DNA from 2 places in the Rhizobium sp. PRIMUS64 genome. Region 1 is predicted to be linked to the other one. Evidence: riboswitches for the same ligand, from Rfam matches in the RefSeq annotation. Region 1 holds a riboswitch; the other holds the start of a gene.
The links. Region 1 has a riboswitch for S-adenosylmethionine ahead of MOV76_RS35820 (O-succinylhomoserine sulfhydrylase). Riboswitches for the same ligand answer to the same signal wherever they lie in the genome.
Positions count from the first base shown of each region.

Region 2: another riboswitch for S-adenosylmethionine. It lies ahead of metA (homoserine O-succinyltransferase); the one in region 1 lies ahead of MOV76_RS35820 (O-succinylhomoserine sulfhydrylase).

Region 1 is NZ_JALBGX010000182.1:796-10,978, forward strand. Features, by position in the region: gene MOV76_RS35805 (hypothetical protein) at 125-403, shown strand; tRNA gene MOV76_RS35810 (tRNA-Gly) at 430-503, opposite strand; gene MOV76_RS35815 (2'-deoxycytidine 5'-triphosphate deaminase) at 563-1,657, opposite strand; SAM riboswitch at 1,731-1,809, shown strand; gene MOV76_RS35820 (O-succinylhomoserine sulfhydrylase) at 1,852-3,036, shown strand; gene apaG (Co2+/Mg2+ efflux protein ApaG) at 3,279-3,671, shown strand; gene MOV76_RS35830 (Hsp33 family molecular chaperone) at 3,700-4,692, opposite strand; gene argF (ornithine carbamoyltransferase) at 4,783-5,697, opposite strand; gene MOV76_RS35840 (aspartate aminotransferase family protein) at 5,738-6,937, opposite strand; gene MOV76_RS35845 (GcrA family cell cycle regulator) at 7,357-7,890, shown strand; gene phoB (phosphate regulon transcriptional regulator PhoB) at 8,072-8,755, opposite strand; gene phoU (phosphate signaling complex protein PhoU) at 8,903-9,616, opposite strand; gene pstB (phosphate ABC transporter ATP-binding protein PstB) at 9,661-10,183, opposite strand, start outside.
Region 2 is NZ_JALBGX010000057.1:2,867-15,377, reverse strand. Features, by position in the region: gene MOV76_RS21550 (aldose epimerase family protein) at 52-1,074, opposite strand; gene metA (homoserine O-succinyltransferase) at 1,301-2,224, opposite strand; SAM riboswitch at 2,272-2,349, opposite strand; gene MOV76_RS21540 (ABC transporter ATP-binding protein/permease) at 2,462-4,351, shown strand; gene MOV76_RS21535 (hypothetical protein) at 4,423-5,052, opposite strand; gene MOV76_RS21530 (ABC-F family ATP-binding cassette domain-containing protein) at 5,173-6,990, opposite strand; gene MOV76_RS21525 (thiamine diphosphokinase) at 6,994-7,650, opposite strand; gene MOV76_RS21520 (MarR family winged helix-turn-helix transcriptional regulator) at 7,753-8,280, opposite strand; gene MOV76_RS21515 (MDR family MFS transporter) at 8,397-9,935, shown strand; gene MOV76_RS21510 (M48 family metalloprotease) at 10,323-11,867, shown strand; gene MOV76_RS21505 (RNA polymerase factor sigma-32) at 12,021-12,511, opposite strand, start outside.

The DNA of each region.
Region 1 (10,183 bases):
CTCGATCACGACGTCCCCGGCGATGCTTCCCAAAGGATTGAAGAGCGGCATGGGCTTTCGTGTCGTCAGCTCTCTCCGGCGAGGCGTAGAGTGATGTCATTCACGGCATTTGGGAGGGATGGACATGAAACCTGCAATCATCGGCCTCATCGGCACGCTCGTTCTCGCCGGATGCAGCACCGTCACCTATGGCGGCCCAGGCCTCGAACCCATACCGGGAAGCATCACCTATAGTGGCCAACCGCGCACCAAACTCACCAAATCACCGGTAGGGTCCGCCTTTCCGCATGATTTCATTGACCAGTACGGCCAGCAGGTGGAGGAAACCTACATCATCCAGCCCGACAGAAGCCTGATCATCGCGCATCGTCGGTACAAGCCGATCCGGTTTTTCGGGGATTAGGCGCATCAGGTATAGTTTGCGGGAGCTGGAGCGGGTGAAGGGAATCGAACCCTCGTATTCAGCTTGGGAAGCTGCTGCTCTACCATTGAGCTACACCCGCGTTGATGCGAGATTTCCAACAGATGGGGGCCGCTGTCAAGTCGCGGCCGCCGGGAGGGCTCAGATGCGGAAGTGCTTCGAGAGCTTGAGGCCCTGGGCCTGATAGTTGGAGCCGAGGCCGGAGCCGTAAAGGCTGGCGGGCTTTTCCTGCATATGCTCGTAAACGAGGCGGCCGACAATCTGGCCGTCTTCGAGGATGAAGGGCACCTCGTGGCTGCGGACTTCGAGCACGGCGCGGCTGCCGCGGCCGCCAGCCGGCGCGTGGCCGAAGCCCGGATCGAAGAAGCCGGCATAATGGACGCGGAATTCGCCGACCAGCGGATCGAAGGGGGTCATCTCGGCGGCATAATCCGGCGGCACGTGCACGGCCTCGCGCGAGACGAGGATATAAAACTCGTCGGGATCGAGGATCAACTCGTTGCGGCCGCGGCTATAGAGCGGTTCCCAGAAATCATAGATGTCGTGCTGGGCCTTCTTATCGACATCGACGACGGCGGTGTGATGTTTGCCGCGATAGCCGATCAGGCCCTCCTTGTCTCCGGCGAGGTCGATCGACAGCGCGATGCCGCCGCCGGAAACGTTGGGCAGCTTGCTGGCGACCAGCGTCTCGCTTTCATGCAGCTTCAACAGTTCCGGCTCGCCGAGCAGCGCCTGACCAACGCGGAAACGGATCTGCGACAGGCGCGAGCCGCGGCGCACGACGATCGGGAAGGTGCGCGGGCTGATTTCGAGATAGAGCGGGCCGGAATAGCCGGCCGGGATCTTGTCGAACTCCTGGGCGTAATCGGTAATGACGCGGGTGAAGATATCGAGGCGCCCGGTCGAGCTCTTCGGATTGGCCGAGGCCGACATGTCTGCCGGCAGCGCTAAGCTCTCCATCAGCGGCACGATGTAGACGCAGCCGGTTTCGAGCACCGCCCCCTCGGAGAGATCGATCACATGCAGGCTCAGCCGGTCGAGCTTGTCGGACACCAGATGCGAGGGGCCGGGCATGAAGCTGGCGCGCACGCGAAACGCCTTGGCGCCCAAGCGCAGGTCGAGGCTTGCCGGCTGGATCTGGTCGCGGTCCAGCTCCCGTTCGGAGATCAGACGCTCCGTTTCGAACAGCGCGGAGATCGCGCGATCCGCCAGAATTCCCGTTTCACGAGCCATCATGCCTCATCCATCATTTGCCGCCGACAAAACCAAACTCGGGGAATTGACGCAAGCAGCTAACAGCAGTATTGCAGAATTATCCCGTGGTGATTTGGCCGGTCGGCTTGCAGCCACGTTAAACAAGTGGCTAAAAAGACCGGGTTGAAACCGGTCTGCTTTTGCGACCGGTTTTTTTGTTATGTGAAGGTGATGGCATGAGCAAGACCTGGCGCCCGGCAACCCAACTCGTCCACGGTGGCACGCTGCGTTCGCAATATGGCGAGACGTCCGAGGCAATCTATCTCACGCAAGGCTTCGTCTACGAGACGTCGGAGGCGGCCGAAGCCCGCTTCAAGGGCGAGACCGAGGGCTTCATCTACGCCCGCTACGGCAGCCCGACCAACGACATGTTCGAAAAGCGCATGTGCATGCTCGAAGGCGCCGAAGACGCCCGCGCCACCGCTTCCGGCATGGCCGCCGTCACCGCGGCGATCCTCTGCCAGCTGAAGGCCGGCGATCATATCGTCGCTGCGCGTGCCCTGTTCGGCTCCTGCCGCTGGGTCGTCGAGACGCTGGCGCCGAAATACGGCATCGACTGCACGCTGATCGACGGCCGGGATCTTGCGAACTGGGAAAAGGCGATCACGGCGAAGACCAAGGTGTTCTTCCTGGAAAGCCCGACCAACCCGACGCTCGAAGTGATCGATATCGCAGGCGTCGCCAAGCTCGCCAACCAGATCGGCGCCAAGGTCGTCGTCGACAACGTCTTTGCGACACCGCTCTTCCAGAAGCCCCTGGAGCTCGGCGCCCATATCGTCGTTTATTCCGCCACCAAGCATATTGACGGCCAGGGCCGCTGCCTCGGCGGCGTCGTGCTTTCCGACAAGGAATGGATCGACGAGAACCTGCACGATTATTTCCGCCATACCGGCCCGGCAATGTCGCCGTTCAACGCCTGGACGCTGTTGAAGGGCATCGAGACGCTGCCGCTGCGCGTGCGCCAGCAGACCGAGAATGCGGCAAAGATCGCCGATTTCCTGGCCGAGCAAGGCAAGGTCGCCAAGGTGATCTATCCCGGCCGCAAGGACCATCCGCAGGCCGATATCATCGCCAAGCAGATGACTGGCGGCTCGACGCTGGTCGCCTTCGAGCTGAAGGGCGGCAAGGATGCGGCCTTCGCGCTGCAGAACGCGCTTGAGATCGTCAAAATCTCCAACAATCTCGGCGACAGCAAGAGCCTGATCACCCATCCGGCGACGACGACGCACAAGAACCTGACGGAAGAGGCGCGCGCCGAACTCGGCATCTCGCCTGGTACGGTCCGCCTTTCGGCCGGCATCGAGGATACCGACGACCTGATCGAGGATTTCGCGCGGGCGCTTGCCAGGGTTTCGGCCTGATCTAGGGATAAACGCGGCCGGACCTCATTTGGGGTTCGGCCGTGCCGGACCTCACAAGGTGAGGCCGGGGGAACAAGTTTGCCCGCCGCGGCGTTCCGAACCGGAATTAACACTGACAATTAGGCTTAACGATCGAAAACCCTTCGGATCACAGCCGTTTCAGCGATGATAATTGTTCCGTTTCTTGACGGACAGGGCCTCTTATAAGATACGGGTAACATATCTTGACTAAGGTGCAAGGCATGTATCGCGCCCTCACAAGAGACATCGAAGTTATAGTCGAACCGTTCTATCTGGAGGAGCAATCCGATCCGGACGACGATCGCTATGTCTGGGGTTACCGGATTGTCATCAGCAACAATTCCGGCATCGCCGTTCGCCTGGTCAACCGTTACTGGAACATCACCGATCAGAATGGACAGGTGGACGAGGTCACGGGCCCCGGCGTCGTCGGCGAGCAGCCGCGGCTCAGCCCCGGCGACACCTACGAATACTCCTCCGGCTGCCCGCTCGACACGCCCTCAGGGCTGATGTTCGGCCATTACCAAATGGAAACGGATGAAGGCGAGATGTTCGATGTCGACATCCCCGCCTTCTCGCTGGATTCCCCCGGGCTGCTGCGCGTGCTTAACTGAGGCGATAGCGCACCGCCTCTTTTCAGAACTATTCGGCCGGCTGAAGCTCGGCCGGCTCGAAGCGGTAGGTGGTCGAGCAGAATTCGCAGGTGACGGCGATTTCGCCGTTTTCCTGGCTGGCTTCGATCTCTTCGGCCGAAAAGCCCTTCAGCACACCCTTGATCTTGTCGCGCGAGCAGCTGCAGCGATCAAAGACTGCGCGCGGTTCATAGACGCGCACGCCGCGCTCGTGGAACAGGCGAAACAGCAGCCGCTCGGTACCGACAAGCGGATCGGTGAGTTCATCGGCGTCGATGGTCTCGACCAGCGAACGGGCTTCGACCCAGGCATCGTCCTCGCCATGCGGGCGGTTGCCGGTGTCGCCGTCGCCGCCGTGGAGATCCGGCTGGCGCATGCGCTCCGGCGCTTCCGGCAGGAACTGGGCGACGAGGCCGCCTGCCCGCCAGCGATGGCGCGGCTTGCCCGCATCGTCACGATCGAAGAGTTCGGCCGCGGCAAGGCGGACGCGCGTCGGGATCTGCTCCGACTGGCGGAAATAGACGCCGGCAATTTCTTCCAGCGTAGTGCCGTCGAGCGCGACGATGCCCTGGTAAGGCTGGCTGAACTTGCCCTGGTCGATGGTGAAGGCGAGCACGCCCTTGCCGAGCAATTGCTCCGGCTCGGTTTCACCAGACTCGATCGCCTTATTGAGCAGCGCCTGATCGAAACGGGCATAGGCGCGGACATTTTCCGGCGTCGAGAAATCGGCGACGAGGAGATCGACCGGGCCATCGCCCTTGGTCTGCACCGTGAACTTGCCGTCGAACTTCAGCGAGGTGCCGAGCAGCACCGTCAGCACGACGACTTCGGCAAGCAGCCGGGCAACGGGTGCGGGATAATGATGGCGCTCGAGGATCGCATCGAGCATCGGGCCGAGCTGGACGGCGCGACCGCGCACATCCAGCCCCTCCACCTGGAAGGGGACGACATGGTCATCGCCGGCGAAATCAAACTGGCCGAGGGCGGCTGCAGCTTCTGCCATGGCTTTCACTCCTAGTTTTCAGAGCGATGGGCCAGCGTGCCCTTCGCTCACGCGGTCGCGAGTTTGTGACTCGCGACGTCCGATTATGGTTCAGATCGCGCCCAGGCACCAAGCAAGAATCGACTTCTGCGCATGAAGACGGTTTTCCGCCTCATCGAAGACCACAGATTGCGGACCGTCGATCACTTCGTCCGTCACTTCCTCACCGCGATGGGCGGGCAGGCAATGCATGAACAATGCATCATTGCCGGCTTTGGCCATCAAGGCCGCGTTGACCTGATAAGGCTGGAAGACATTGTGACCCCGGGCCCGATGTTCCTGATTCATGGAGACCCAGGTATCGGTCACCACGCAATCGACGCCGGCGACCGCACGGTCGGCATCATGGCAGAGCATGATTTCGGCGCCCTCATTGCGGGCCCAGTTCAGATAGTGATCCTTGGGCTCGGAGCCAAGGGGTACGGCCATGTTCATGCGGTAGCCGAAACGCGCGGCCCCCTCGACCAGCGAATGCAGCACATTGTTGCCGTCGCCGGTCCAGGCGATGGTCTTGCCCTTGATCGGGCCGCGGTGCTCTTCGAAGGTCATGATGTCGGCCATGATCTGGCAAGGATGGGTGTCATCCGTCAGCGCATTGATCACAGGCACGGTCGCATGCTCGGCAAGCTCGACCAGCCGCGAATGTTCGGTGGTGCGGATCATGATCGCATCGACATAGCGCGACAGCACCTTGGCGGTGTCGCCGATCGTCTCGGCGCGGCCGAGCTGCATCTCGGTGCCGGACAGGAACAGCGTTTCGCCGCCGAGCTGGCGCATGCCGACGTCGAAGGAGACGCGGGTGCGCGTCGACGGCTTCTCGAAGATCATCGCCAGCATCTTGCCGGCGAGCGGCTTGTCGCCCTTGCCGGCCTTGAAGGCCTGCTTGCGGGCGAGCGCATCGTTCATGATGGTTCTGAGATCGGCTGATGTGACCGCCGAAAGATCGAGGAAATGTTTAGGAGCCATAGTCTTCTTACCTGTGCTGCGCCCGAAGGCGGCAATCTCGTCAAGCCGTCTTCTTGACCTTGGAGGCGCGAATGCTCTCGGCGGCGCGCTCGATGCGGGCAAGGCCCTCGCGGGCTTCCTCGGCGGTGACCACGAGGGGCGGAAGAAGGCGGATGACATTGTCGCCGGCGGGCACGCCGAGCAGATGGGCGGCGCGGATCGCCTGCAGCAGTTCGGCTGAGGGAACGGCAGCCTTGACGCCGAGCAACAGCCCCTCGCCTCTGATATCTTCGATCACATCGGGATAACGATCCTTCAGTGAGGCGAGGCCCTGGCGGAAGACCAGTGCGACGTCGCGCACATGCTGGAGGAAGCCATCGGCAAGGATGATGTCGAGCACGGCGCTGCCGACGGCCATGGCGAGCGGATTGCCGCCATAGGTCGAGCCATGCGTGCCGGCCTTCATGCCGGAGGCGGCCTCTGATGTGGCAAGGCAGGCGCCGAGCGGGAAACCGCCGCCGATGCCCTTGGCGACAGCCATGATGTCGGGGGTCACGCCCGCCCATTCATGGGCGAAGAGCTTGCCGGTGCGGCCGATGCCGGTCTGGACCTCGTCGAGGATCAACAGCAGGCCGTTGTCGTCGCAGAGCTGGCGGAGCGCCTTCATGAACTCGGTGGTGGCAGGACGGACACCGCCCTCGCCCTGCACCGGCTCGATGAGAATTCCAGCCGTGGCATCGGTGATCGCGGCGCGGACCGCTTCGATGTCGCCGAAAGCCACCTGATCGAAACCCGGCGCCTTGGGGCCGAAGCCTTCGAGATATTTCTCTTGGCCGCCGGCAGCGATCGTCGCCAGCGTCCGTCCGTGGAAGGCGCCTTCGAAGGTGATGATATGGAAGCGCTCGGGATGGCCCTTGGAAAACTGATAGCGGCGCGCCGTCTTGATCGCGCATTCGAGCGCCTCGGCACCCGAATTGGTGAAGAACACCTTGTCGGCGAAGGTGGCGTCCGTCAGCCGTTTTGCCAGACGTTCCTGACCGGGGATCTCATAGATGTTCGACAGGTGCCAGACCTTGTCGGCCTGCTCCTTCAGTGCGCCCACGACATGCGGATTGCTGTGGCCGACTGACGTGACGGCAACGCCAGCGCCGAAATCGAGATATCGCTCGCCGCTTTCGGTGATCAGCCACACGCCCTCGCCTCGCTCGAACCGCAGCGGGGCACGAGAATAGGTGTCATAAAGCGGCGCGGCTTCAGCCATGGCGCGATCTCCATCAAGTTGCCGGGCAATGACTCCGGCTAAGGAAACCAGGCCCGAAAAATCAAAAATGCCGCCTTGCGGCGGCGAGGGGCACTATTTCCTTTTCGCGCTGCAATGTCAACAAAACTGCGCCCTTAGCGTATGCAGCAAGGGTGTACAGCGGCATTTTCAGTCTTCAACAGGCATTATTGCAGAAATGCCACGCAGAGGCAGCAAGTTGGGGAAAACTACGAATTCGATTCATCCGGATTCATGCGACTCTTGTCACGGAGTCAGCCTCACACTAGGTTAAAGATCAATTACTAGACTGCATGCGGCGGAACTAGTCACCAAAATTGATCAAGCGTTTCTTGTTTCGGAGCTCCCGGGACAACGGTGAGGGATTCTGCCATCACCAACGCAAAAGGTGGAGACAGGGCATGAACTGGACAGACGAGCGGGTCGAGAAACTCAAGAAACTTTGGGCCGAAGGACTGAGCGCCAGCCAGATCGCTGCGCAGCTTGGCGGAGTCAGCAGAAATGCGGTCATCGGCAAAGTGCACCGGCTGAGCCTTCCGGGCCGTGCCAAGGCCGGCGGCACCAACACCGCCGCACGAACGCCGAAGCGCAATACGTCGGCGCCGCGCGCGCCGAACTACGCCTCACGGGTCGCCACGCGCACCGTTACCCGCCAGCAGGGCGCGACCATGCTGAAGGAAGAGATCGAGATCGAAACGATCGAGGAAATGGAATACGTGCCGAGAGGCAACGTGGTCGTGCCGATTTCCCGACGCCTCGGCCTGACGGAACTGACCGAACGCACCTGCAAGTGGCCGGTCGGCGATCCGCTGAAGGACGACTTCCATTTCTGCGGCTGCGAATCCCCCGACAATTCGCCCTATTGCAGCTATCACCAGAAGCTTGCCTACCAGCCGGTCAACGAACGCCGCCGGGCAGCCGCGCGGGCCAGCTGAGCGGGCTGACCATCGTTAGAATGCAGAAACGGGCCGAGTGGCCCGTTTTTTTGTTGCTGGATGGAAGCTCAGGTTTTCCTCCGTCATGCTCGGCCTTGTGCCGAGCGCAGATCCTCGGCACGAGGCCGAGGATGACGTCGCGGTTTTGCCAGGGATTTGTCAGCAACTCAAATGGAAGCCCTCAGGCTTCCATCGAATAACCGGCGCCGCGGACGGTGCGGATGACGTCCTGCATGTTGGAAAAATTCAGCGCCTTGCGCAGGCGGCCGACATGGACGTCGACGGTGCGCTCGTCGACATAGATATCGTGGCCCCAGACGCCGTCCAGAAGCTGCGAGCGGGAGAAGACCCGACCCGGTGACGACATCAGGAATTCCAACAGGCGGAATTCGGTGGGGCCGAGGCGGACTTCGCGGGTCTTGCGATGGACGCGATGGGTCTCGCGGTCGAGCTCGATGTCACCGCATTTCAGCACCGTCGACAGCACCTCGGGGCGGGCGCGGCGCAGCATCGCCTTGACGCGGGCAACGAGCTCGGGGGTCGAGAAGGGCTTAACGACATAATCGTCGGCGCCCGTCGACAATCCGCGAACACGCTCGCTCTCTTCGCCGCGCGCCGTCAGCATGATGATCGGCAGGCGCTCGGTTTCCGGCCGCATGCGCAGACGCCGGCAGAGCTCGATGCCGGAGACGCCGGGCAGCATCCAATCAAGGATGAGAAGATCGGGCGTGCGCTCCTGAAGCCGCATTTCGGCTTCGTCGCCACGAAGGATGGTATCGACCTCGAAGCCTTCCGCTTCGAGATTGTAGCGAAGAAGCACGCTGAGGGCTTCCTCGTCTTCAACAACTGCAACTCTCGGGATCATGCGTGTCGGTCTCCTCGCGCATGATCCTTAAATCGGGGGTGATTTAAGCAATGCATCCTGCGCAAATTCAGAAATTGGCTGCGACCTCTTTGCGCGCCCGGACGGGCGCGCACGCAATTGACTGGTCCGGGCGACTGGCCCGGGCGGCTATTCCGTCACCGCGCCGACGGTGTTGGCGCTGTCGTCCTTCGGACGGTCGCCTTCCGGCTGCGCGCCTGTCGTCATGTAGAAGATCGTCTCGGCGATGTTGGTGGCGTGGTCGCCGATACGCTCGATGTTCTTGGCGCAGAAGAGAAGATGCGTGCAGCTGGTGATGTTGCGCGGATCTTCCATCATGTAGGTCAGGAGCTCGCGGAACAGCGAGGTGTACATCGCGTCGATCTCGTTGTCGCGTTCGCGGATCGCATTCGCCTTGTCTGCGGAACGATTGGTGTAGACGTCGAGCACTTCCTTGAGCTGGACGAGCGCCAGCTCGGACAGATGCTCGAGGCCGCGGGCAAGCTTGCGGGGAACGCCGGTGCTTTGGACGGCGATGACGCGCTTGGCGGTGTTCTTGCCGAGGTCGCCGACACGTTCGAGATCGGCGGCGATGCGGATCGAACCCATGATTTCGCGCAGGTCCGAAGCCATCGGCTGACGGCGGGCGATGGTGACGATCGCCTTGTCGCCGATTTCGCGTTCGGCGTGATCGAGGATCACATCGTCCGAAATGACCTTCTGCGCCAGCGCGGTATCGCCGTTGACGAGGGCGCGCACGGCTTCGCTGACCATCTGCTCGGCCAGGCCGCCCATTTCGGAAATCCGCCTGGACAGGAACTTCAAATCATCATCATAGGCAGAAAAAATATGTGTCGATGCCATGGGGCTTTATCCTCGAATAACGGGAAGGCTTCGCGTCGCCAAAATCAGCCGAAACGGCCCATGATGTAGTCCTGGGTACGCGGATCGTCGGGATTGGTGAACATCTTGTCGGTGTCGTTCTCCTCGACGAGGTTGCCGAGGTGGAACATTGCGGTGCGCTGCGAGACGCGCGCGGCCTGCTGCATGGAGTGGGTGACGATGACGATCGTGTAGTTCTCGCGCAGCTCGTGGATCAGCTCCTCGACCTTGGCAGTGGCGATCGGGTCGAGCGCCGAGCAGGGTTCGTCCATCAGGATGACTTCAGGGCTGACGGCAACGGCACGGGCAATGCAGAGGCGCTGCTGCTGACCGCCCGACAGGCCGGTGCCGGATTCGTGCACGCGGTCCTTGACTTCGTTCCAGAGACCGGCGCGCTGCAGGCTGGTCTCGACGATCTGGTCGAGATCGGCCTTCGACTTGGCAAGGCCATGGATGCGCGGGCCGTAGGAGACGTTTTCGTAGATCGTCTTCGGGAACGGGTTCGGCTTCTGGAAGACCATGCCGACGCGGGCGCGAAGTTCGACGACG
Region 2 (12,511 bases), on a different contig from region 1:
ACCGTGCGTCGACAGCGCCCCGCGTTAGAAACGCGCGGCGCTGGAGGACGCTCAGTTCTTGGTGAAGATATAATCCGTCTCCTGGCGCAGCACTTCGCCGGGGCGCAGAACCGCATTCGGAAAACCCTGGTGATTGATGGCATCCGGCCAGACCTGCGTCTCCAGGCAGAAGCCGGCGAATGGACCGTATTTGCGCCCGCCGATGCCGGGAGCCCCGGTATCGAGCTTGAAGCCGGCATAGAACTGGACGCCTGGCTCGGTGCTGCGCACTTCCAGCGACACACCGGAATAAAGGCTGCGGGCGAGCGCAACGGTTCGTTTGGCGGTGCGCTCGGCGGACAGGCAGAAATTATGGTCGTAGAACACCTGTTCGCTGCCGACGAAACGCTTCATCGGCGCCATCTCGCGGAAATCGAATTCGGTGCCCTCGACGGAACGGATCTCGCCGGTCGGCACCTGCTTCTCATCGGTCGGCAGATAATGATCGGCGGCAATCATGATATCGTGGCCAAGCGCATCGTCGCGACCGTCGAGATTGAAATAGGCGTGCTGGCAGACATTGGCGAGCGTCGGCTGGTCGCTGGTCGATTCGTAGGTGATCGACAGTTCACCGTTGCCATGCACCCAGAAAGTCGCCTGGATGGTGCAATTGCCGGGATAGCCGGCGCGGCCATCGGGATCGACGATCTTCAGCACCACGCGGTCGACGTCATGCTCGACGATCGTCCAGTTGCGTTTGGCGATATTGTCGCTGCCGCCATGCAGATGCGTCACGCCGTTTTCATTCAGTTCGAGCTGATAGTCCTTGTCGTCAAGCGTAAACCTGCCGCCGCCGACGCGGTTGGCGCAGCGGCCGGGTGTCGCGCCGAAATAGGATGAATAGAGGGGGTAGCTGTCGAAATCGTCGAAGCCGAGCTGCAGCGGCGCGTCATGTCCCTCGAGGCGCAAATCCTGGATGACTGCGCCCCAGCTTATGATCTTGGCCGTCAGCCCACCGCCCTTGATCACGACGCGATAGACGGTTTCGCCCGCCTTCGTCTGCCCGAAAACGTCCCGCTCCAACTTATCCGACATGATCGACCGTCCATTCTATCTCTGATGCGAATTCCTCAATTCGGAATCGATTTGAGGAATTTGCAGCGATTCAAACTGTGCATTGCACGTCCGATGAAGACGCGCGGTGTGGTAGGGTTCGGGACAGGAACCTGCCCGCATTTGCTTCATTCCGCAACCGGCGGATCAGAAAGAAAATGCCGCAGCAGTGAGGCGGCGGCACCGGCTCGGGGCGCGATCGGCAAGGTCAGAGGTCCGTGCCGATCTCTTCCACATCAAAGGGCGTCGTCTGGTAGATTTCGTTGATCCAGTTGCCGAACAGGAGATGCGCATGGCTGCGCCAGCGGTTCTGCGGCGCAAGCGCCGGATCGTTATGCGGGAAGTAATTGTGCGGCATCTTGATCGGCACGCCGGCATCGACGTCGCGAAAATACTCGTCGGAAAGCGAGGTGGAATCATATTCGACATGGTTGAACATGTAGAGCCGCCGGCCCTTCTTCTCGTGCACGAGACACACGCCCATCTCGGGTGATTCCATCAGGATCTCCAGGTTTTCGGACTTCTCGATATCGGCGCGGCGCACTTCGGTCCAGCGCGACACCGGCACTTCGAAATTGTCGGAAAAGCCGTTGAGATAGATCGACGAAGGCTTCAGGTTGCGGTGGCGGTAAACCCCGAAGGCCTTCTCTTTGAGCTCGTATTTCGGAACGCCGTGGAAATGATAGATCGCCGCCATCGCGCCCCAGCAGACGTTCATCGTCGAATGGACATTCGTTTCCGTCCAGTCGAGAATCTGCTGCATCTCCGCCCAATAGGTGACGTCCTCATAGGGCAAGAGCTCGATCGGCGCCCCGGTGATGATGAAGCCGTCGAACTTGCGGTGTTTTACCTCCTCCCAGGTCTGGTAGAAGGCAAGCAGATGATCTTCTGACGTATTCTTCGCCTTGTGGCCGCCGATACGGATGAGCGACAGTTCCACCTGCAGCGGCGAGGCGCCGACGAGACGCGCCATCTGCAATTCGGTCTTGATCTTGTTCGGCATGAGGTTGAGCAGCCCGATCTGCAACGGTCGGATATCCTGACGGATCGCCAACGTCTCGGTCATCACCCGCACACCTTCCTGAACCAGGGTTTCGAAGGCGGGCAGCGTATCGGGGATCTTGATGGGCATTGCGGTCACTCGATCAAAAACAAAAACCGGCGGCGAAAAAAATCGCTACCGGTCCGCACGCGGCCCTTTAGCGATTTTTTTAACGTGGCTGCAAGCCGGCCGGCCAAATCACCACGGAGCGCTTTAATTAGACCCAGTCGGGTCGCGAATCAACTGTCGACTGCAGTCAAGTGACCTCTGCCGCATCATCACAGTTTAATGAATGATAGAATCTGTTGATAGACCCGTAACGCCACCATGTTATTTATAGGGGCATGGGCGATTTGGAAAAGCGTAATGGCAGATAAGATTGAGGGGAGGCCGGGCATCCGGAGGCAGGATAGGGTAGGGTATGATTTCAGCCTGACATATCGCCTCGGCGTCATGTTCTCAGCATTCTGGAATTCGGAAGTGCGTGGCAGGGTGCTGTTTCTGGCGACCGTGCTGATCCTCGTTATCCTGGCGACGTCCTACGGCCAGGTCATATTGAACGAGTGGAATGCGCCCTTCTATGACTCGCTGGAGCGCCGCGACCTCGGCGAATTCTTCCACCAACTCGAAATCTTCGCGATGATCGCCGGCACGCTGCTGCTGCTCAACGTGCTGCAGGCCTGGCTGAACCAGATGACGGCGCTCTATATGCGTGAAGGCCTGTCACGCGATCTCGTCGACCAGTGGCTGAAGCGCAAGCGGGCACTGCGGCTTGCCTCCAGCGGCCTGATCGGCGTCAATCCGGACCAGCGTCTGCACGAGGATTCCCGCAACCTTGCCGAAAGCACGACAGGGCTCGTTCTCGGCCTGCTGCAGTCGACCATCCTCCTGGTGAGCTTCATCGGCGTGCTCTGGGAGCTTTCGAGCGGCTTCATCTTCCGCATCAGCGGCCACAGCTTCTCCATTCCGGGCTACATGGTCTGGGCGGCGATTTTCTATGCCGCTTCCGCCTCGGTGCTGAGCCAGGTCGTCGGCCGCAAGCTGGTCAAGCTCAATGCCGACCGTTTTTCGAAAGAAGCCGAGCTTCGCTTCACGCTGATGCATGCCAATGAGAACATGCCGGCGATCACCGTTGCCCGCGGCGAGGAGAACGAGCGCCGACGTATCAACACCGACATCAGCTCGGTACTGACAGTCGTCAAGCGGCTCGCCATGGCCAATACCAATCTCACCTGGGTTTCGGCCGGCTACGGCTGGCTGGTAATCGTCATCCCGATCATCGTTGCCGCCCCAGCTTATTTCTCCGGCGGCCTCACCCTCGGCCAGCTGATGATGTCGGTCGGCGCCTTCAACCAGGTCAACACGGCGCTGCGCTGGTATGTCTCCAATTTCGGCCCGATCGCCGAGTGGCGCGCCACGCTGATGCGCGTCACCGATTTCCGCCAGGCGCTGCTCGACATGGACGAGGACTTCGACCTGAAGGACAGCATCGCCTATGAAAACGCCGCGCCCGACACACTGACGTTGAAGGATGTGGTGATCGTCGCCAAAGTCGGCGAAGATATCGAGGAATGCGGCGGTTTCCGACTGCGTGAAACCAATGTCGTGATCAAGGCCGGCGAAAGGATCATGATCAACGGCGATCACAGCGTCAACCGCAAGCTGCTGTTCCAGGCGATGGCCGGCCTCTGGCCGTGCGGTAGTGGCACGATGGGCCTGCCGCCAATCGACGACATGCTCTTCGTTCCGCAGGTTGCTTATGTTCCCGGCGGCACGCTGCGCGAGGCGCTGGCCTTTCCCGAACGTCCCGAAGCCTACGAGAAAGCCGCCGTCGAGGCGGCCCTCGACAAGGTTGGCCTGCATTCGCTGATCGCAAGGCTCGATACCCGCGCCCGCTGGGACAAGCTGCTCGAAGGCGACCAGCAGAAAGCGATCGGATTTGCCCGCCTCCTGCTCGTGCGCCCGCGCTGGATCATCTTCGACGAAGTGCTGGAAGGCATGGAGCCGGAACTGCAGGAAACAATGGCCAACCTGCTCGTCTCCATGCCCGAAAGCGGCATGATCTATATCGGCCGCTCCGAGGCCTATCTCGAGGCGCTGAAGCCGCGCGTGCTGCATCTGCAAGCGCTGCCGTCAATTTCCGAGGAGCCGCCTGTCGCCCAGACCGGCGCCAGCGCCAGTGCGGGCGCTGCCGCCGTGCCCGCGCCGGCGCTTTAATACATGCCGCCCAAAAGTGTGGAGCTGTTTTGGGATGACGGCCTGCATAAGGTAAGGATTTGAGCCGCTGGTCACATCGGCGGCGTGATGCCGTTGAGGCCGACGGCGATCTGGCTGGCCGAGATGCTGCCGTCCGCCGCCTTTTCGCCGGTGACGACGACGCCGGCGCCGGGCTTCAGATCATCCTTGGTCGCAGGCGCCAACGTCACGATCGGCGTGCCATCGGCAATCGCGATCGTCTTTTCCTTGCCCTGATAAGTCAGCGTGATCGTGTGGCCGTCCACGGATTTGACGGCGTTGCTGACGGTCGCATTGGTCATCTGGCTGTTCGGCTGCGCATCCCAGGGACGGTTGCCCTCGCCGGTTCCCTTCATCGACGCCGGAAAGATCAGCACCTCGATCGCCCCGTCCGGGCCCGTGCCCTTCGGAAGTGAAGCGACGCCGACGAAATCGCCGGGCTTGATATCCTCGACCGAGGCTTTCTTGATGCCGCCGACCTTCCAGCCGGATTTCAGCGCGATCGTCGCATCGCTGCCCTCGCGCGTCTTGACGACGAGCGTATCGCCGCTGAGGCTTTCGATGGCGCCGCGAACACGAATGCGCTGGGCATCCTGCGCCTGCGCGGCTTGCGACAGGGCAAGGGTCACGAGGCTACCGGCGACAAACGCCGTGAAAATTCCGGAATAGGGCTTGCGAGACATCTGACTTTTCCTTGTCGCCATTGCGATCGGCAATATCCCCGGCTGCCGGACGGCACCTTATGCCGCAGGACGACACACTGACGAATCAAGGAAAAGTGAGCCTTCAGCCTCGAGAAAATCTCAGCCTTCCAGCTCTTCCCGCAGCATTTCGAGCTCCAGCCACTCCTCTTCCATCTTTGTCAGGCCGGCGCGCAGTTTTTCCATCTCGCTGGCAAGTCGGTTGAAGGCGGCAGGATCGCGCGTGAAAAGATTGGGATCTGCCATCACCTGTTCGCGCTTGGCGATTTCGGCTTCGGCCTTCGCCATTTCCTTCGGCAGGTTTTCCAGTGCGAATTTCTGCTTGAAGGAGAGTTTGACCTTCGAGCTGCCTGGCGCTGGTGCCTCCTGCGTCTTCGGCTTCTCCGCCGCCTTCTCGGCTTTTCTGCGCTCCTCGAGCGCGCCCTTGCGTTGCACAAGCATGTCCGAGTAGCCGCCGGCATATTCGATCCAGCGGCCATCAGGCGCATCCGGCACGGCGGGTGCGATCGTCGAGGTCACGGTGCGGTCGAGGAAATCGCGGTCGTGGCTGACGAGAATGACGGTGCCGGGAAAGCCGGCGACAATCTCCTGCAGGAGATCGAGCGTTTCGATATCGAGATCGTTGGTCGGCTCGTCGAGAATCAAGAGATTCGTCGGGCGCGAAAGGATGCGCGCCAGCATCAGCCGGGCGCGTTCGCCGCCGGAGAGGTTTCTGATCGGCGTACGCGCCTGTTCCGGCTGGAACAGAAATTCCTTCATATAGCCGGTGACATGGCGCTGCTCGCCGTTGACGAGCAGGTTTTCGCCGCGCCCGTCCGTCAGATAATTGGCAAGCGTATCCTCGGGGTCGAGATCCTCGCGCTTCTGGTCGAGCGTCGCGATCTCCAGATTGGTGCCGAGCTTCACCGTGCCGCTATCAGGCGCAAGCTGCCCGGTCAGCATCTTCAGCAGCGTCGTCTTGCCGGCGCCGTTCGGCCCCACGAGACCAATGCAGTCGCCGCGATGTACGCGGATCGAAAACGGCGTGACGATTGCCCGCTCGCCGAAGCTCTTGGTGATCTTGTCGGCCTCGATGACCAGCTTGCCGGATTCCTGCGCGTCCGAAACCGTCGCCTGCACCGTGCCCTGCGGCCCCTTGTGGCCGCGATAGTTCGAGCGCATCGTCTGCAGCTCACCGAGACGGCGCATATTGCGCTTGCGCCGCGCCGTGACGCCATAGCGCAGCCAGTGCTCCTCGCGCTCGATCGACTTGCCGAGCTTGTGCTGCTCCAGTTCTTCGGCCTCCAGCACCTGGTCGCGCCAGGCTTCGAAATGCGCAAAGCCGCGGTCGAGCCGGCGTGAGGTGCCGCGGTCGAGCCAGACGGTTGCCGTCGAGACCTTTTCGAGAAAACGCCGGTCGTGCGAGATCAGCACCAGGGCGCTGCGCGTCTTTTGCAGCTCGCCTTCCAGCCATTCGATCGTTGGCAGGTCGAGATGGTTGGTCGGTTCGTCGAGCAGAAGAATGTCCGGCTCCGGTGCCATAACCCGGGCAAGGGCAACGCGCCGCGATTCGCCACCGGACAGCATTCTGGGGTCTTCATCGCCGGTCAGCCCGAGATGCGACAGCAGATAGGTGACACGATAGGGGTCATCGCCCGGCCCGAGGCCGGCCTCGGCATAGGCCTGCACCGTATTGAAGCCGGCAAAATCCGGCGCCTGTTCGAGATAGCGCACCGTCGAGGACGGATGGCGGAAGACCTCGCCGGACTGTGCCTCGACCAGGCCGGCGGCAATCTTCAGCAGCGTCGATTTTCCCGAGCCGTTACGCCCGACGAGACAGATTTTGTCACCGGCCTCGATCTGCAGGCTAGCACCCGCCAGAAGCGGTGCGCCGCCGAAGCTCAGGAAGATATCGTCGAGTTTTAGAATGGGAGGGGCCAAAAATCAGACTCCGGAAAGATCATAGGGCCGGGCGAGCACGATTGCCCGGCCGCTGCGGAGCGAAAAGCGAACGGTGCCTTCCGCAACATTGGAAATGGTGCGCGACGAGCCGAAAGGCAGATGGAAATCCGCCAGCGGATAACGCGCATTCTCGATGGAAAGCCCTCTCAGCTCGCTGAATCCGGGCACGGAAAACAGGCTGCCCTTGGGAAGGTCCAGTTCGATCGTACCGGCAACCAGCGGCACTGCCTCTTCCTTGCCCGAGGTCAGCAGCAGGTCGAAACCCTCTTCCGCCAGGCTGACGGCCGACAGCAGGTGCTGAAGCGCGTGGTCGGAGCGTTCACCGCCGAGCGCGCCGGCGAGGATGAGCCGCCGCGCGCCCCGCGCGATTGCTTCCGCCACGGCGATTTCGCCGTCCGTCGCCGCCTTCGCTGCCGGATAAGGCTGTTTCGGCACATTGGGAAATGCATTCGCGAGATCGGCCGGTGTCGAATCGAAATCACCGACCCAGAGCTCCGGCTCGATGCCGAGTGCTGCCGCATGCCGCATGCCGCCATCGGCCGCAATGAAGCGGCTGTCGGCGATGGCATGGCGCAGGCGCTCCGTCAGGCTGAGTTCGCCGCCAAGGAGAATTGTGAAGGTGGATTGGCTCATGGGCATTGCCCTTAGCGCAAACGGGGGGTCGAGGGGAAGGGGCGCCGCTTGCCTGAAAGCGCCGCGCGTCCAACACCAACAGGACGCTCGATCACTTTGAACTGCCGCCTAGCCCGGCGTATCCTTGTCGCGCGACAGGAAGACCGCCTCGTAGCCGCCGATGAAGCGCTCGAAAAGCGCTGCGAAGCGCTCGACATCTTCCTGCGGCCAGTCGGAAACGATCTCGGAAATGATTGCAAGCTTCTGCGCGACGATCTCGGCAAGCAGGTCCTGGCCGACCTCGGTCATGACGACGACGATCCGCCGCGCATCGGCCTGCGAGGCCTCGCGGCGCAACACGTTACGCCCGACCATGTCGGCGACCACCCGGCTTGCCCGTGACGGATCGATGCGCAGCATCTCCGCGATCAGGCCGACCGTGACCTCGCCGGCAGGCTGCGCCCTCCGCACGGCATCGAGCACGTCGAGATGCGAAAGCTCAAGGCCTGGTGCAGCACTCTGGATCGCCAGCCGGCCGATCAGCCGACGCCCGGTCATCAGCCGCATGCGTGCCATGCTCCGGCCGATACGCGGCACGTTTTCACGATCCGGCTCGGCCGGCTCCGCAGAAAGGGTCTTGGTCAGGACGTCGCTCATCACTGGACCATAACAGAGCCGATTCGAAAATTGAATATGCCGACGTCATTAATGTGCCATTGACAACTATATGCTGTTAGCACATAAAAGCACATCAACCCGGAACGATGCCTCCCATGGACATGCAACTCGCGCCTGCGCCGCTCGTGACGGATCCTCGTCGCCGGCTTATCCTCTTCCTTTTCCTGATGACCGCCATGTTCATGGCGACGCTTGATAATCAGATCGTCTCCACGGCTCTGCCGACGATCGTCGGTGAATTCGGCCATCTCGAGCGTTTCGGCTGGATCGGCTCGGCCTATCTCCTGTCGCTGAGCGCCGTCATGCCGCTCTACGGCAAGCTCGGCGACTTGTTCGGCCGCAAATATGTGATGATGACGGCGATCATGATCTTCACCGTCGGCTCGGCGGTCTGCGGCCTTGCGGTCTCGATGAATACGCTGATCGCCGCCCGCGTGCTGCAGGGCCTTGGCGGCGGCGGCATCATGGTGTCGATCTTCGCCGTCAACGCCGATCTGTTCGAACCGCGCGAGCGGGCTCGCTACCAGAGCTATTCCAGCCTTGTGCTGATGGCATCGGGCGCGATCGGCCCTGTGCTTGGCGGCACGATGAGCGATCTCTTCGGCTGGCGCTCGATCTTCCTCGTCAACGTGCCGATCGGCTTCATCGTGCTCACCGGTCTTGCCTTCATGCTGCCCTACCGTAAACCGCATCGCCGCCCCAAGATCGATTATGCCGGTGCGCTCCTGCTTGCCATGACGACGACAAGCATCGTGCTTGCCACCGACAGCAGCGAGCTGTTCGGCGCGTTGATCTCGCCGCAGAGCATCGGCATCGTCGCCTTCGGCGTCATCTGCGCCGTCACCTGGGTATTCACAGAGCGCCGCGCGCCGGAGCCGATCGTTCCCCTGCAGCTGTTTCGCAATTCCACCTTCGGCCTGCTCCTGGTGATCTCGATCATGGGCGGCGCCATCGCCATCGGCATGGTCAATTATCTCGCCCTCTTCCTGCAGACCACGACCGGCCTTTCGCCGTCGGCCGCCGGCCTGCTCTTCATCCTCCTGACCGGCGGCCTCGTCTGCGGATCGCTGACAGCAGGCAGGATCATCTCGAAGACGGGGCGCTACAAGCCCTTCGCCATCGCAAGCCTCACCTGCAGCGCCACTGCCTTTGCGTTGATGTCGCAGATCCACGCCGGAACGCCGATCGTCTTCATCGGCGCGATCATGATGCTGCACGGCATCGGCATCGGCCTTGCCCAGCAGGTTCCCGTCATCGGCGTACAGAATGCAGCACCGGCCCGCGACGTCGGCGCCGCCACCGGCTCGGTGACGCTGTCGCGCATGGGCGGCGCCTCGATCGCTATTTCCATCTACGGCGCCATCATCGCCTCTGAGCTCGGTAAGGTCGGCGTCTCTATTCCCGGCGTCGCCGATATCGAGCAGTTGACGCCGAAGATGATGGCCGCCCTTCCCGAAGCGAGCCGCCAGGCCGTTGCCGATACCTATGCCGCCGCCTTCTCACCGCTCTTCATGACTTCCTGCGCCATTGCGCTGATCGGCCTTGCGGCCGCCATCATGCTGAAGCCGATGCAACTGCCCCGCGCCAGCGAAACGACGAGGCCGCAACCGGCGACAGCGGAAGCTGCCGAATAGTCGAATCGCCCCGCGGAAATGCCTTACCAAGAGGCGTCTCCTCACCGCGAACATATTTCTGGTTGCAATTTTCACGCATGGCTGTCGCTATCGGGCTGGTTATTTCAATCGGTCCGTTCTTTTTCCGCGCCGTCGACGAATCTCCGCTTTGTGACGGAACTTTCGCCATAATTTCATCCGAGCGAAGGGAGGCCTTAATGCCTGAGGCTTGCCAAAATGCAACGGCGCCACATTTAAGCAGAGTCTCGCTATGCAACCGATGCGTAAATCAGCTACAGCAAAGACTTGTATCGGCCGATTGTGCAGCGCGAGATCAGGGGTGCGCACCTGTTGAATTCCCTTTGCCATGGTCGGTCCGAATCTCAGGCAAACCGGCAAAACAACGACATGATGCGGAGAAACAGACTGGACAGCTTGACGACGTGGAAATCGCCCGCGCTTTCCAGTGATGCCATCTCCGCGCCGCGGCGCTTCGCGCGTCGCCTGATCCTGCTTTCGGCCGTCGCAATGGCGCTGAATGGCTGCCAAACGCTGATCGACCAATCCTATCAGCCGAGTGTTTCGCCTTCTTCCAATCCACAAATCGTCGACGAGGTGCAGAAGAACGACCCGCGCGCGGCGATGGGCGCCCGCGAGCATCCGCGCATCGTGGCAAGCTACGGCGGCGAATACAAGGACGCCAAAACCGAGCGCCTCGTCGCCCGCATCGCCGGCGCGCTGACGGCGGTGTCGGAAAATCCGAGCCAGTCCTACCGCATCACCATCCTGAATTCGCCGGCGATCAACGCCTTTGCGCTGCCGGGCGGTTATCTCTACGTCACCCGCGGCCTGCTTGCCCTTGCCAACGACGCTTCGGAAGTTGCCGCCGTGCTGTCGCACGAAATGGGCCATGTGACGGCAAACCACGGCATTGAGCGGCAGAAGCGCGAAGAGGCTGAGGTCATCGCCAGCCGCGTCGTCGCCGAAGTCCTTTCCAGCGACATCGCCGGCAAGCAGGCGCTTGCCCGCGGCAAGCTGCGGCTCGCCGCCTTCTCCCGCCAGCAGGAGCTGCAGGCCGATGTCATCGGTGTGCGCATGCTCGGCGAAGCCGGCTACGACCCCTATGCCGCTGCCCGTTTCCTCGACTCCATGGCCGCTTACAGTCGCTTCATGTCGGTTGATCCCGAAGCCGACCAGAGCCTCGACTTCCTGTCGAGCCATCCGAATTCCGCCCAGCGCATAGAGCTTGCCCGCACCCACGCCCGCGCCTTCGGCCAGGAAGGCTCTGTCGGCGACAAAGGCCGCGATTATTATCTCGATGGCATAGACGGACTGCTGTACGGCGACAGCCCGGAAGAAGGCTATGTGCGCGGCCAGACCTTCCTGCATGGCGGCCTCGGCATCCGCTTCGACGTGCCGCCGGATTTCCACATCGACAACAAGGTCGAGGCGGTGATGGCCACCGGTCCGAACGACATCGCCGTCCGTTTCGACGGCGTCGCCGACAATCAGAACCAGAGTCTCACCAACTATATCTCCAGCGGCTGGGTAACCGGCCTCGACCCGTCGACCATCCAGCCGATCACCATCAACGGCATGGAAGCAGCCACCGCGCGCGCCAGCGCCGACCGCTGGGATTTCGATGTCACCGTGATCCGCAACAATTCGCAGATCTTCCGTTTCCTGACCGCCGTGCCGAAAGGCAGCGACGCCCTTGAGCCAACGGCCAATGTGCTACGCGCGAGTTTCCGCCGCATGACGCCGGCAGAGGCGGCCTCGCTAAAGCCGCTGCGCATCCGCGTCGTCACCGTCCGGCCGGGTGAGAATATCTCGACGCTCGCTGCCCGCATGATGGGCACCGACCGCAAGCTCGATCTCTTCAAGCTCATCAACGCCCTGCCCACGGGTGCAGCCGTTTCAACAGGCGATCGCGTCAAGATCATCGCCGAATAAAAAAGGCCCGGCTTGCGCCGGGCCAGTCTGTGCTGCTGGAGGGGACAAGCATGTCGCGCAAAAGTGGGCAGCGGTTTTGCGATAACGACATGCGTAAAAAAAACACCTAAAAGCGCGACCGGCGAATCTGAAAGATCGCGACGCGCTTTCGGTTCAGGCGTAGGCCGCCATATGCGGATCGGCGCTGACGAGGGCGCTGCGGAGTTTTTCCATCGCCCGGCTTTCGATCTGACGCACACGTTCCTTGGAAATGCCGAGATCGGCACCGAGTTCTTCGAGCGTGGCACCGTCTTCCGCCAGACGCCGGGCGCTGATGATCTTCATCTCGCGTTCGTTGAGATGTTTCAGCGCCGAAGCGAGCCAGACGCGGCGACGCTCGCCGTCGATCATGTTTGAAACCTGCTCGTCCGGCAGGGGATCGTCGCTGACGAGGAAGTCCATCTTCTCTGCGCTCTCGGCATCGCCGGAGACCGAAGGCGCCTGCAGCGAAGCGTCGTTACCGGAAAGCCTGGCATCCATCGTCTGCACATCGGCGAGGCTCACGCCGAGGGCCGCGGCGATTTCCTGGTGAATGGATTGCAGCGTCAGCTGTGTGTCACCCTTGGCGAGCTTGGCGCGCAGACGACGCAGATTGAAGAACAGCG